2 regions of the Streptomyces sp. NPDC014801 genome follow, and region 1 is predicted to be linked to the other one. Evidence: riboswitches for the same ligand, from Rfam matches in the RefSeq annotation. Region 1 holds a riboswitch; the other holds the start of a gene.
The links. Region 1 has a riboswitch for cyclic di-AMP ahead of ACF1AL_RS33595 (M23 family metallopeptidase). Riboswitches for the same ligand answer to the same signal wherever they lie in the genome.
Positions count from the first base shown of each region.

Region 1 (4,804 bases):
CGCCTCGGACAAGCGCGGGAGCATCGCCGTCCTGACGGAGGCCGGGCTGGCGCAGGTGGAGCGGGCGGCGCCCGGGCACGTCGAGACCGTGCGCGCCTCGCTCTTCGACCATCTGCGCCCCGAGCAGGTGGGACAGCTGGAGGAGATCTGCGACCGGATCGCCCGGGCGATGCAGGAGTCGACCGCCGAGGACGTCCCGTGGCGACGCCGGTCGGGACCGCCGTCGTGCGGGTGAGACGCGTCACAGGGTGACCGCGCGCCTGTTGCTTCAAGTTTCAAGCAGCAGTAGGGTTCCGGACGAACCTTCTGCTTCAAATCTGAAGCAGTCGTACGGAACGGAACCCGGAGTTCCCGCATGGCCGACACCACCGTTGTCCCCGCCGCCACCCCGCGCGCCCGCGTCCGGGTCCCGCTGACCTTCCCCGACGGCTACCGCGCCGACGCCGAGCTCGTCACCTTCCACGGCCTCGCCGACGGGCGGGAGCACCTCGCCGTCGTCCTCGGGGACCCCGGTGGCGTGCCGCTCGTCCGCCTGCACTCCGAGTGCCTGACCGGGGACGTCTTCGGCTCCGCCCGCTGCGACTGCGGCCCCCAGCTGCGCGAGGCCGTCGAGCGCATCGCCGACCGCGGCGGCATCCTGCTCTACCTGCGCCAGGAAGGGCGCGGCATCGGGCTCTACAACAAGCTCGACGCCTACGCCCTCCAGGACCAGGGCCTGGACACCTACGCCGCCAACGCCGCCCTCGGCCTGCCCGAGGACGCCCGCGACTACACCGCCGCCGCGCAGATGCTCACCGCCCTCGGGATCGGCACGCTGGACCTGCTGTCCAACAATCCCGACAAGGCCGGCCAGCTGCGCGCCCTCGGGCTCGACGTCCGCGACCGGGTCCCGACCGGTGTCTTCCCCACCCCGCACAACGTCCGCTACCTGCGCGCGAAGGTGCTGCAGACCCAGCACACGCTGCCGCTCGCGGACCTCACGGAGCGCTGCGTGGTCTGACCGCGAGAGGGGTCGGGCGGGCCCGCCGGGGAACCTCGTCGCGAGCCGCCTCGCGGATGCCGTACACTGGAATCACAACGACGCGGGGTGGAGCAGCTCGGTAGCTCGCTGGGCTCATAACCCAGAGGTCGCAGGTTCAAATCCTGTCCCCGCTACTGAAGGCCGAGGGCCGGAAGCCGAAAGGTTTCCGGCCCTCGGTTTTTTCTCGTCCACCCCCGGCCGCCGCCTTTTTTGGTCTTCCACGGCTCCGGGCGCCGTCTTTCCCTTCCTCCGGCTCCGTGCGCCGTCCTTACCTTCCTCCCCGGCTGCGGCCACCGTCGCCGGTGTCATCCGGTCGGCCCTCACCGCTCGCCGTGCGCGCCCGCACCGGGAAACCTGACAGGCGGAACGACGGCGGACAAGGACGGTGGGAGACGAGCGGTGCGGCCTGCAGACGCGACGGAGGACGGGCCGTACTCCCGGACCGGAGGTGGGCCCTGCACACCCGCCGGTGACACTCCCGTCGTCCTGGACCCCCTGCCGGAGCCCGGGCCGGCAAACGGTCCGGAACCGCGGCCCGACGCGGGACGGCGGGTGTCGTTCGTGCGGGCCTTCGCGCAGGTGCTGCCGGTGCTCCTGATCGTCGTCGGCGGCGTGTACGACTACTGCACCCCGTCGGAGTTCACCGCGGCCCCCTTCTTCACCGCCGCGCCCCTGGTCGCCGCCCCGCTCTACAGCCGGCGCGGCACCGTGGTCACCGGGCTCGCGGCCGTGCTCGTCGTGTTCGCGCTGCACCTCACGCTCGGCATCGTGTGGCACACCGACGCCGTCACCGAACTGGCCACCGTCGCCACCGTCGCCGCCCTGGCCGTGCTCATCAACGCGCTCGCGCGCCGCAGCAGCGAGCAGCTCGCCTCCGCCCGCGAGGTCGCCGAGGCCGCCCAGCGGGCCGTCCTACCCGAACCCGCCGAGCGGATCGGCGGTTTCCAGATCGCCGCCTGCTACGAGGCCGCCCGCGCCGACGCCTTCATCGGCGGCGACCTGTACGCCGTGCAGGACAGCCCGCACGGCGTCCGGCTGATCGTCGGGGACGTGCGCGGCAAGGGCATGGGCGCGGTGGCCGCCGTCGCCGTGGTCATCGGGGCGTTCCGGGAGGCCGCCGAGCAGGAGGCCACTCTGGAGGACGTCGCCCTGCGGCTGGAGCGGGCGCTGTCCCGCGAGGGCGCCCGGCGCGCGGGACTGGACGCCTTCGAGGGGTTCACCACCGCCGTCCTCGCCGAACTCCCGCACGGCGACGGCGTCGTCCGCATCCTCAACCGCGGCCACCCTCCGCCGGTCCTGCTGCACGCGGACGGCACCCTGCGCACGCTGCCGCCCGCCGAACCCGCGCTGCCGCTCGGCATGGGCGAGCTCGGCCCCGGCTCCGACCGGGCCGACGAGACCGGCTTCCCGGGCGGCGCCACCCTGCTGCTGTACACCGACGGCCTCTCCGAGAGCCGTGACCGCCACGGCCGGTTCTACGACGTCGAGGCGCGCCTGGCGGGCCGGGTCGTCGACGAGCCCGGTGCCCTGCTGCAGGCCGTCGCCGACGATGTGCGCCGGCACTCCGGCGGCGGCATGACGGACGACATGGCGCTGCTCGCCGTACGCCGCCCCTGACGGGTCACCCTGGGTGAGCGGGCGAACCCCCTCCGATAACAATTGACGCACCATCACCGAAACCAGGTTTTGAACCTGACGACTGAGGGGCGGTCAAGTCGCCCGGTTTGCACCGGTCGTGGCGTGTAAGTGCCGGCCGGAAAAGTTAATGATCAAGCCGAACGGCTTGGAATCCGACCACCGGGTCTATTAACGTTCGATAACGCAGCGCGGTCGTCCCAGCCGTCACAAGAGACGGCTCCGTGCTCACGCGCCGAATCCCGTAGGGAACCGGGGAACCACCACCTTGGGGTGAATCACGCGGAAGCCGCCGTCCGACGACGAGCGGTATACGCGCGTAGGAGACCTTCCTGCTCCGAACCCGTCAGCTAACCCGGTAGGCGAGACGGAAGGAAAGGAGTACGCCCGCGTGGCGTCCAACCGGCCTGCCCCGACAGCCCCGTTCGTGCCCAGCCAGCACGGCCCCGAGACCCTGGTCTACGGCGGCCACCGCACCGACGAGGGCCCGTGGGAGGAGTGGAATCCCACCGAGGACTCCGTCCGTCCCGTCCGCGGCCGGCACCGCGTCGCCAAGCAGCGCGGCGGACTCGCCCGCAGCTCCACCGTCCTCGGCGTCGGCGTCATCGCCGCCGTCGGCGCGGGCGGCATGGCCAGCGCGAACACCGGCAAGCCGCCGGTGTCCATCTCCATGCCCGACCTGCCCTCCGTCGGCTCGCTGATCTCCGACCACGAGGACGACCGGCCGCAGGGCTCGGCCACCCCGCTCAGCGACATCGCCGCCGGCTCCGACGCCGGCGCGCAGGGCACCACCGACGCCGGCGAGGCGCTGCGCAACCGCATCATGGCGCAGGCCGAGTCGCAGCAGGTCCAGGTCGACGTCAAGGCGCAGGCCGCCGCCGAGGCCGCCGTCGCCCGGCAGGCCGCAGAGGCCGCCGCGAAGGCCGAGAAGGAGGCCGCCGCCAAGGCCGCCGCCGCGAAGGAGAAGGCGGAGGAGGAGGCCAAGAAGAAGGCCGAGGCCGAGCGCCTCGCCGAGCTGGCCAAGCAGTACACGCTGCCGACCTCCTCGTACACGATCACCTCCACCTTCGGCCAGGCCGGCTCCATGTGGTCCTCCGGCTACCACACGGGCCTCGACTTCGCCGCCCCCACCGGCACGCTGATCAAGGCCGTCCACAGTGGCACGATCACCGAGGCGGGCTGGGCCGGCTCCTACGGCTACCGCACGATCCTCACCCTCGACGACGGCACCGAGCTGTGGTTCTGCCACCAGTCGTCGATCAGCGTCAGCGCCGGGCAGAAGGTCGCCACCGGCGACGTCATCGGCCGGGTCGGCGCCACCGGCAACGTGACCGGCCCGCACCTGCACCTGGAGGTCCACCCCGACGGGCAGGCCTCCGGCATCGACCCGATGGCGTGGCTGCGGGACAAGGGCCTCACGCCCTGACCCCTCGCCCGGTTCCTCCCGCCTGACGCCTCGCCCGGTCCCTCACGCCCTGACGCCTCGCCCGGTTCCGCCCGCCTGGCCCTCGCCCGGTTCCCGGTCCCCGGCGGTCCTGACGACACCCCCCCGACGTCAGGGCTGCCGGTCGGGCGTCGCCGGGCGTTCGTGTTTTACATGCTGTTGGTTCGCGTGCGGAATGGGTCGTTCACGCCGGTGCGTTGAAACGGGGCATGACTGCTCTTCGCAAGCTCGGTTCGTCCGACCTCGAGGTCTTCCCGCTCGCCCTCGGCGGCAACGTCTTCGGCTGGACCGCGGACGAGGCGACCTCGTTCGCCGTCCTCGACGCCTACACCGCCGCCGGCGGCAACTTCGTCGACACCGCCGATGCCTACTCCGCCTGGGTCGACGGCAACCAGGGCGGGGAGTCCGAGACGATCATCGGCAAGTGGGTCAAGGCCCGCGGCAACCGCGACGACGTCGTCATCGCCACCAAGGTCAGCCAGCACCCCGAGTACCGGGGCCTGAGCGCCGCGAACATCAAGGCCGCCGCCGACGCCTCCCTGCGCCGCCTCGGCACCGACCGCATCGACCTCTACTACACCCACTACGACCAGCCCGAGGTCCCGGTCGAGGAGATCATCGGCGCGCTGGACGAGCTGGTGCAGGCCGGCAAGGTCCGCCACATCGCCGCCTCCAACATCTCCGCCGAGCGCCTGCGCGCCTCC
Region 1 covers NZ_JBIBXG010000015.1:221,934-226,737, forward strand. Annotated here, with positions in the region: gene ACF1AL_RS33575 (MarR family winged helix-turn-helix transcriptional regulator) at 1-235, shown strand, start outside; gene ribA (GTP cyclohydrolase II) at 356-1,000, shown strand; tRNA gene ACF1AL_RS33585 (tRNA-Met) at 1,082-1,155, shown strand; gene ACF1AL_RS33590 (PP2C family protein-serine/threonine phosphatase) at 1,421-2,638, shown strand; cyclic di-AMP (ydaO/yuaA leader) riboswitch at 2,880-3,036, shown strand; gene ACF1AL_RS33595 (M23 family metallopeptidase) at 3,048-4,082, shown strand; gene ACF1AL_RS33600 (aldo/keto reductase) at 4,310-4,804, shown strand, end outside.

Region 2 (4,804 bases), on a different contig from region 1:
CAAGGCCGAGCTGATGACGCATCTGCTGAACATCGACCCGCCGGACCACACCCGGCTGCGGCGGCTGGTCAGCAAGGCGTTCACCCCGCGCCGGGTCGCGGAGTTCGCGCCGCGCGTGCAGGAGCTGACCGACCACCTCATCGACGGCTTCGCCGGGCGCGGCACGGCCGACCTCATCCACGAGTTCGCCTTCCCGCTGCCCATCTACGCCATCTGCGACCTGCTCGGCGTCCCCCGTGAGGACCAGGACGACTTCCGGGACTGGGCCGGGATGATGATCCGGCACGGCGGAGGGCCGCGGGGCGGGGTCGCCCGGTCGGTGAAGAAGATGCGCGGCTACCTCGCCGAGCTGATCCACAAGAAGCGCGAGGCGCTGCCCGCCGAGCCGGCGCCCGGCGAGGACCTCATCTCCGGTCTGATCCGCGCCTCCGACCACGGCGAGCACCTCACCGAGAACGAGGCCGCCGCGATGGCGTTCATCCTTCTCTTCGCCGGCTTCGAGACCACCGTCAACCTCATCGGCAACGGCACCTACGCCCTGCTCACCCACCCCGGGCAGCGGCAGCTGCTGCAGGAGTCCCTGGCCCGCGGCGAGCGCGCGCTGCTGGAGAGCGGGGTGGAGGAACTGCTGCGCTTCGACGGCCCGGTGGAGCTGGCGACCTGGCGCTTCGCCACCGAACCGCTGCGCATCGGGGGCCAGGACATCGCGCCCGGCGACCCCGTCCTGGTGGTGCTGGCCGCCGCCGACCGCGACCCCGCCCGCTTCCCCGACCCGGACGTGCTGGACCTGGCCCGCCGCGACAACCAGCACCTCGGCTACGGGCACGGCATCCACTACTGCCTGGGCGCCCCGCTGGCCCGCCTGGAGGGCCAGGCCGCGCTCGCCACGCTGCTCACCCGGCTGCCCGACCTGCGGCTCGCGGCCGACCCGGCGGACCTGCGCTGGCGCGGCGGGCTCATCATGCGGGGCCTGCGCACGCTGCCGGTGGAGTTCACCCCGGCGCGCGCTCAGTAGTCGAGGCCCGCGTACCAGTCGCCGCGCCCGCGGGGGGTGAGGTCGAGCAGGTGCCAGACCGGGTTGAGCAGGTCGATGCCGCGCTGCTGGATGTCCTCGCCCATCCGCGGGTGCGCGGAGTAGAAGTGACGGACCGTGCCGTCGCCGTCCCGGGTGAAGACGGACACGGTGGAGTCCTGCGCCCCGTCCTCGTCCTCGGCGCCGAGGTCGTACTGGAAGGTGCTGTCCCCGCAGCTGAGCAGCCGCAGCCGGGACCAGCCCCGGTCGCGGGCGTGCCGGCGCAGGGCGGCCGGGCCGGCGGCCGCGACGACGACGAAGTCGGCGTTCTGTGCGAGGTGGCGGGCGACGCCGTCGAAGCCGTCGATCCACAGCGTGCACATGGGGCAGGGGCTGGTCTGCCGCTTGCCGTACATGAAGTGGTAGACGACGAGCGCCCGGTCCGGCGCGGTGAACAGCTCGCTCAGCCGGACCTCGCGGACGGGTTCGTCGCCGGCGGCGAGGTCGGCGGGTCCCTCCAGGAAGACGTAGTCCTCCACCGCGGGCCCCGCGGGCAGGGCCCGGCGCTGCGCCGCGACCCTCTCGCGGTGGCGCATCAGCTCGATCTCGGCGAGCCGGAGTTCCTCACGGGCGGCGAGGTAGCCGGCGGACGCGCCGGGCAGTCGGGTGTGCCGGTACAACGTGTCCTCCTGGCCGGAAAGCCCCCAGGTCACCCCCACCGGTCGTGCAGAGCCCATGGTGCTTGTGACGGTCCGTCACCACAAACGTGACACGCCTTCAACTCTGTGATCTTCACGTGATCTGCGCGGCATGAACTTGTGACTGACGATCGTCTGCCGATACGTTCACTCGTCAGCGCGACGCCGGTACCTCGGGCGTCGCGCCGGTCACTGCTGTCTCGCGAAAGGTCCCCGCATGCTCTCCGGGAACGGTCGTCACCGTCGCCCCCGTCAGGCTCCGGCACTCCTCGTCGCGGCCGGAGTGACCGGCTCCGCCATCGCCATCCCGCTGCTCGGCGCGGCCAGCGCCCACGCGGCCGACGGCGCCACCTGGGACAAGGTGGCCGAGTGCGAGAGCGGCGGGCGCTGGAGCGACAACCCCGGCATCGGCCTCTTCGGCGGTCTGCACCTGTCGCAGGACGACTGGGAGAGCCACGGCGGCCTGGAGTACGCCGCCCGGCCGGACCTCGCCAGCCGCTCGCAGCAGATAGCCGTGGCCGAGAAGGTCCTCGCGGCCGAGGGCGCCGGCCACTGGACGCTGTGCGGCATCAGTTCGGGCCTCGGGGAGGACTCCTCCTCGGCGGACGTCGACACGGGCGTGCCCGGCGACACGACGGGCGGCGGCTCGGCCTCGTCCGGTTCGACCGGCTCCTCCTCCTCGACCGGTTCCACCGGTTCCTCCGGATCCTCCGGTACCTCCGGTTCGGTGGACTCGCCCGGCTTGTCCGACTCCTCCGGAACGTCGTCCGGCACGCCGTCCACCCAGCCCTCCACGGGCGCCTCCGGAACGCCGTCTGACACCCCGTCGTCCTCCGCCCCCACCGCGGGCGGCACGGCCGAGGCGGGTACGCCCGCCGGCTCCGGCACCGGAGCGGCCCAGCCGTCCGGCAGCGCCTCCACGGGTGCCGCAAACGACGACGATCCGGACAACCTGCGCCAGATCGTCGGCTCTTCGGGGCTCGTCGACACCGGTGCGCTCGGCGGTGGCGGTCGTCATCGCGGCGTCAGCGCCCAGGAGGACGCGGCCGAGGCGAGCGCGGCGCCCACGGCCGGCAAGCACGCCTCGCGCTACACCGTGCGCGACGGCGACAGCCTCACCTCCATCGCCGACTCCCTTGACGTCGAGGGTGGGTGGCGCGCGCTGTACGCGCAGAACCGGGAGGCCATCGGCGCCGACCCGAGCCACATCGTCCCCGGTCAGACACTGACCTTCGGGGGCGAAACGGGCGAAATGCAGCGGTAGTTGACGCCCGGTTTTAGAGGCGAATGTCCGGTTTGGTGAAAGTGTGGGATGAGTCTCAGAAGCCGTGATCGTCTTTGAAATTCGGCCGAACGCGTGTCTACGGTCGTGACCGCTCGCCACCGCGAGCCCCGGCCGGCCGCAACGCCGAATCCTGCCAGCGGCCGCACGGGAACAGTCGTCGCGTCACGCGCCGCAGGCAGGAGCGGGGGACCCAAGGTAAGCGCCGCGCCCGGCAGTTGAGCCGGAGCGGCTAGGGGTGAAGCCACGCCTCCCAGGGGAGGGGTGGCCGGGCAACTCAACCGGCCCGAACCCGACAGCTCACCTCGCAGGCGTCGGTGAGGGGATCCATCCATGCTGTTTTCCGGCAAGGGCAAGCACCGTCGTCCGTCCAAGACCACCCGCGTCATCGCGCTCGCCGGTGTCACCGGCGCCGCCGTCGCCGCCCCGCTGATGGCGGCCGGCAACGCCTCCGCCGCCACCGCCTCCGAGTGGGACGCGGTCGCCCAGTGCGAGTCCGGCGGCAACTGGTCCATCAACACCGGCAACGGCTACTACGGCGGCCTGCAGTTCTCCGCCTCCACCTGGGCCGCGTACGGCGGCACCGCCTACGCCCCGCAGGCCAACCAGGCCTCCAAGGCGCAGCAGATAGCCGTCGCCGAGAAGGTCCTCGCCTCGCAGGGCAAGGGCGCCTGGCCGGTCTGCGGCAAGGGCCTGTCGAGCACCCCGTACAGCGGTGGCGGCAGCACCTCGCAGAGCAGCGGCCAGAGCAGCACGACCACCCGCTCCACGGAGCAGCAGAGCGCCTCCCGCTCCGCCGAGCGCCCGGCCGCCAAGACCCAGAAGTCCACCAAGACCGTCACCACCCCGACCGGCAAGAAGGTCAAGAAGGGCGACGGCGAGTACAAGGTCGTCACCGGCGACACCCTCAGCTCCATCGCCACGAAGCACCACGTGCAGGGTGGCTGGAAGAAGCTGTTCGACCTGAACAAGGACATCGTCGAGGACGCCAACCTCATCTTCCCCGGCCAGCAGCTGCACCTGAAGTAAGCCGCAGCCCGCAGCCCGCAGCCCGCAGTCCAAGGGCCGCTCCCCGTCCCCACGGGCTCCCCGCCCCGGTGCGTCTTCCCCCGTACGCACCGGGGCGGGGCTTTGTCTTGTGGAGTTCAGAAGAAAGCCCACCCCCCTTTGTTCCGACGGTGAACAATAGGTACGGTCTGTCTGTCCACGGGCCGGGCGGTCGGCTGGCCGATGGCCCCGGGGCGGTTAGGCTCTAGTCGCAAGGCTCACCAGCCCCGCACTTTCAGCGTCACATCCACGAAGGAGATGCTCGTGCCGTCCATCGACGTCGTCGTAGCCCGGGAAATCCTGGACTCCCGAGGCAACCCCACGGTCGAGGTCGAGGTCGGCCTCGACGACGGCAGCACCGGCCGTGCCGCCGTCCCGTCCGGCGCCTCGACGGGCGCCTTCGAGGCCATCGAGCTCCGCGACGGCGACTCCAACCGGTACCAGGGCAAGGGTGTCGAGAAGGCCGTCCTCGCGGTCATCGAGCAGATCGGCCCGGAGCTGGTCGGCTACGACGCCACCGAGCAGCGCCTGATCGACCAGGCCATGTTCGACCTGGACGCCACCGACAACAAGGGCTCCCTCGGCGCCAACGCCATCCTCGGCGTCTCGCTCGCCGTCGCGCACGCCGCCTCCGAGGCCAGCGACCTGCCGCTGTTCCGCTACCTGGGCGGCCCGAACGCGCACCTGCTGCCGGTGCCGATGATGAACATCCTGAACGGCGGCTCGCACGCCGACTCCAACGTGGACATCCAGGAGTTCATGATC
Region 2 covers NZ_JBIBXG010000012.1:89,928-94,731, reverse strand. Annotated here, with positions in the region: gene ACF1AL_RS28230 (cytochrome P450) at 1-1,015, shown strand, start outside; gene ACF1AL_RS28225 (DUF899 family protein) at 1,009-1,692, opposite strand; gene ACF1AL_RS28220 (transglycosylase family protein) at 1,928-2,974, shown strand; cyclic di-AMP (ydaO/yuaA leader) riboswitch at 3,153-3,321, shown strand; gene ACF1AL_RS28215 (transglycosylase family protein) at 3,326-4,021, shown strand; gene eno (phosphopyruvate hydratase) at 4,304-4,804, shown strand, end outside.
Region 2: linked by a shared signal. The riboswitch ahead of ACF1AL_RS28215 (transglycosylase family protein) and the one ahead of ACF1AL_RS33595 (M23 family metallopeptidase) in region 1 are both predicted to bind cyclic di-AMP.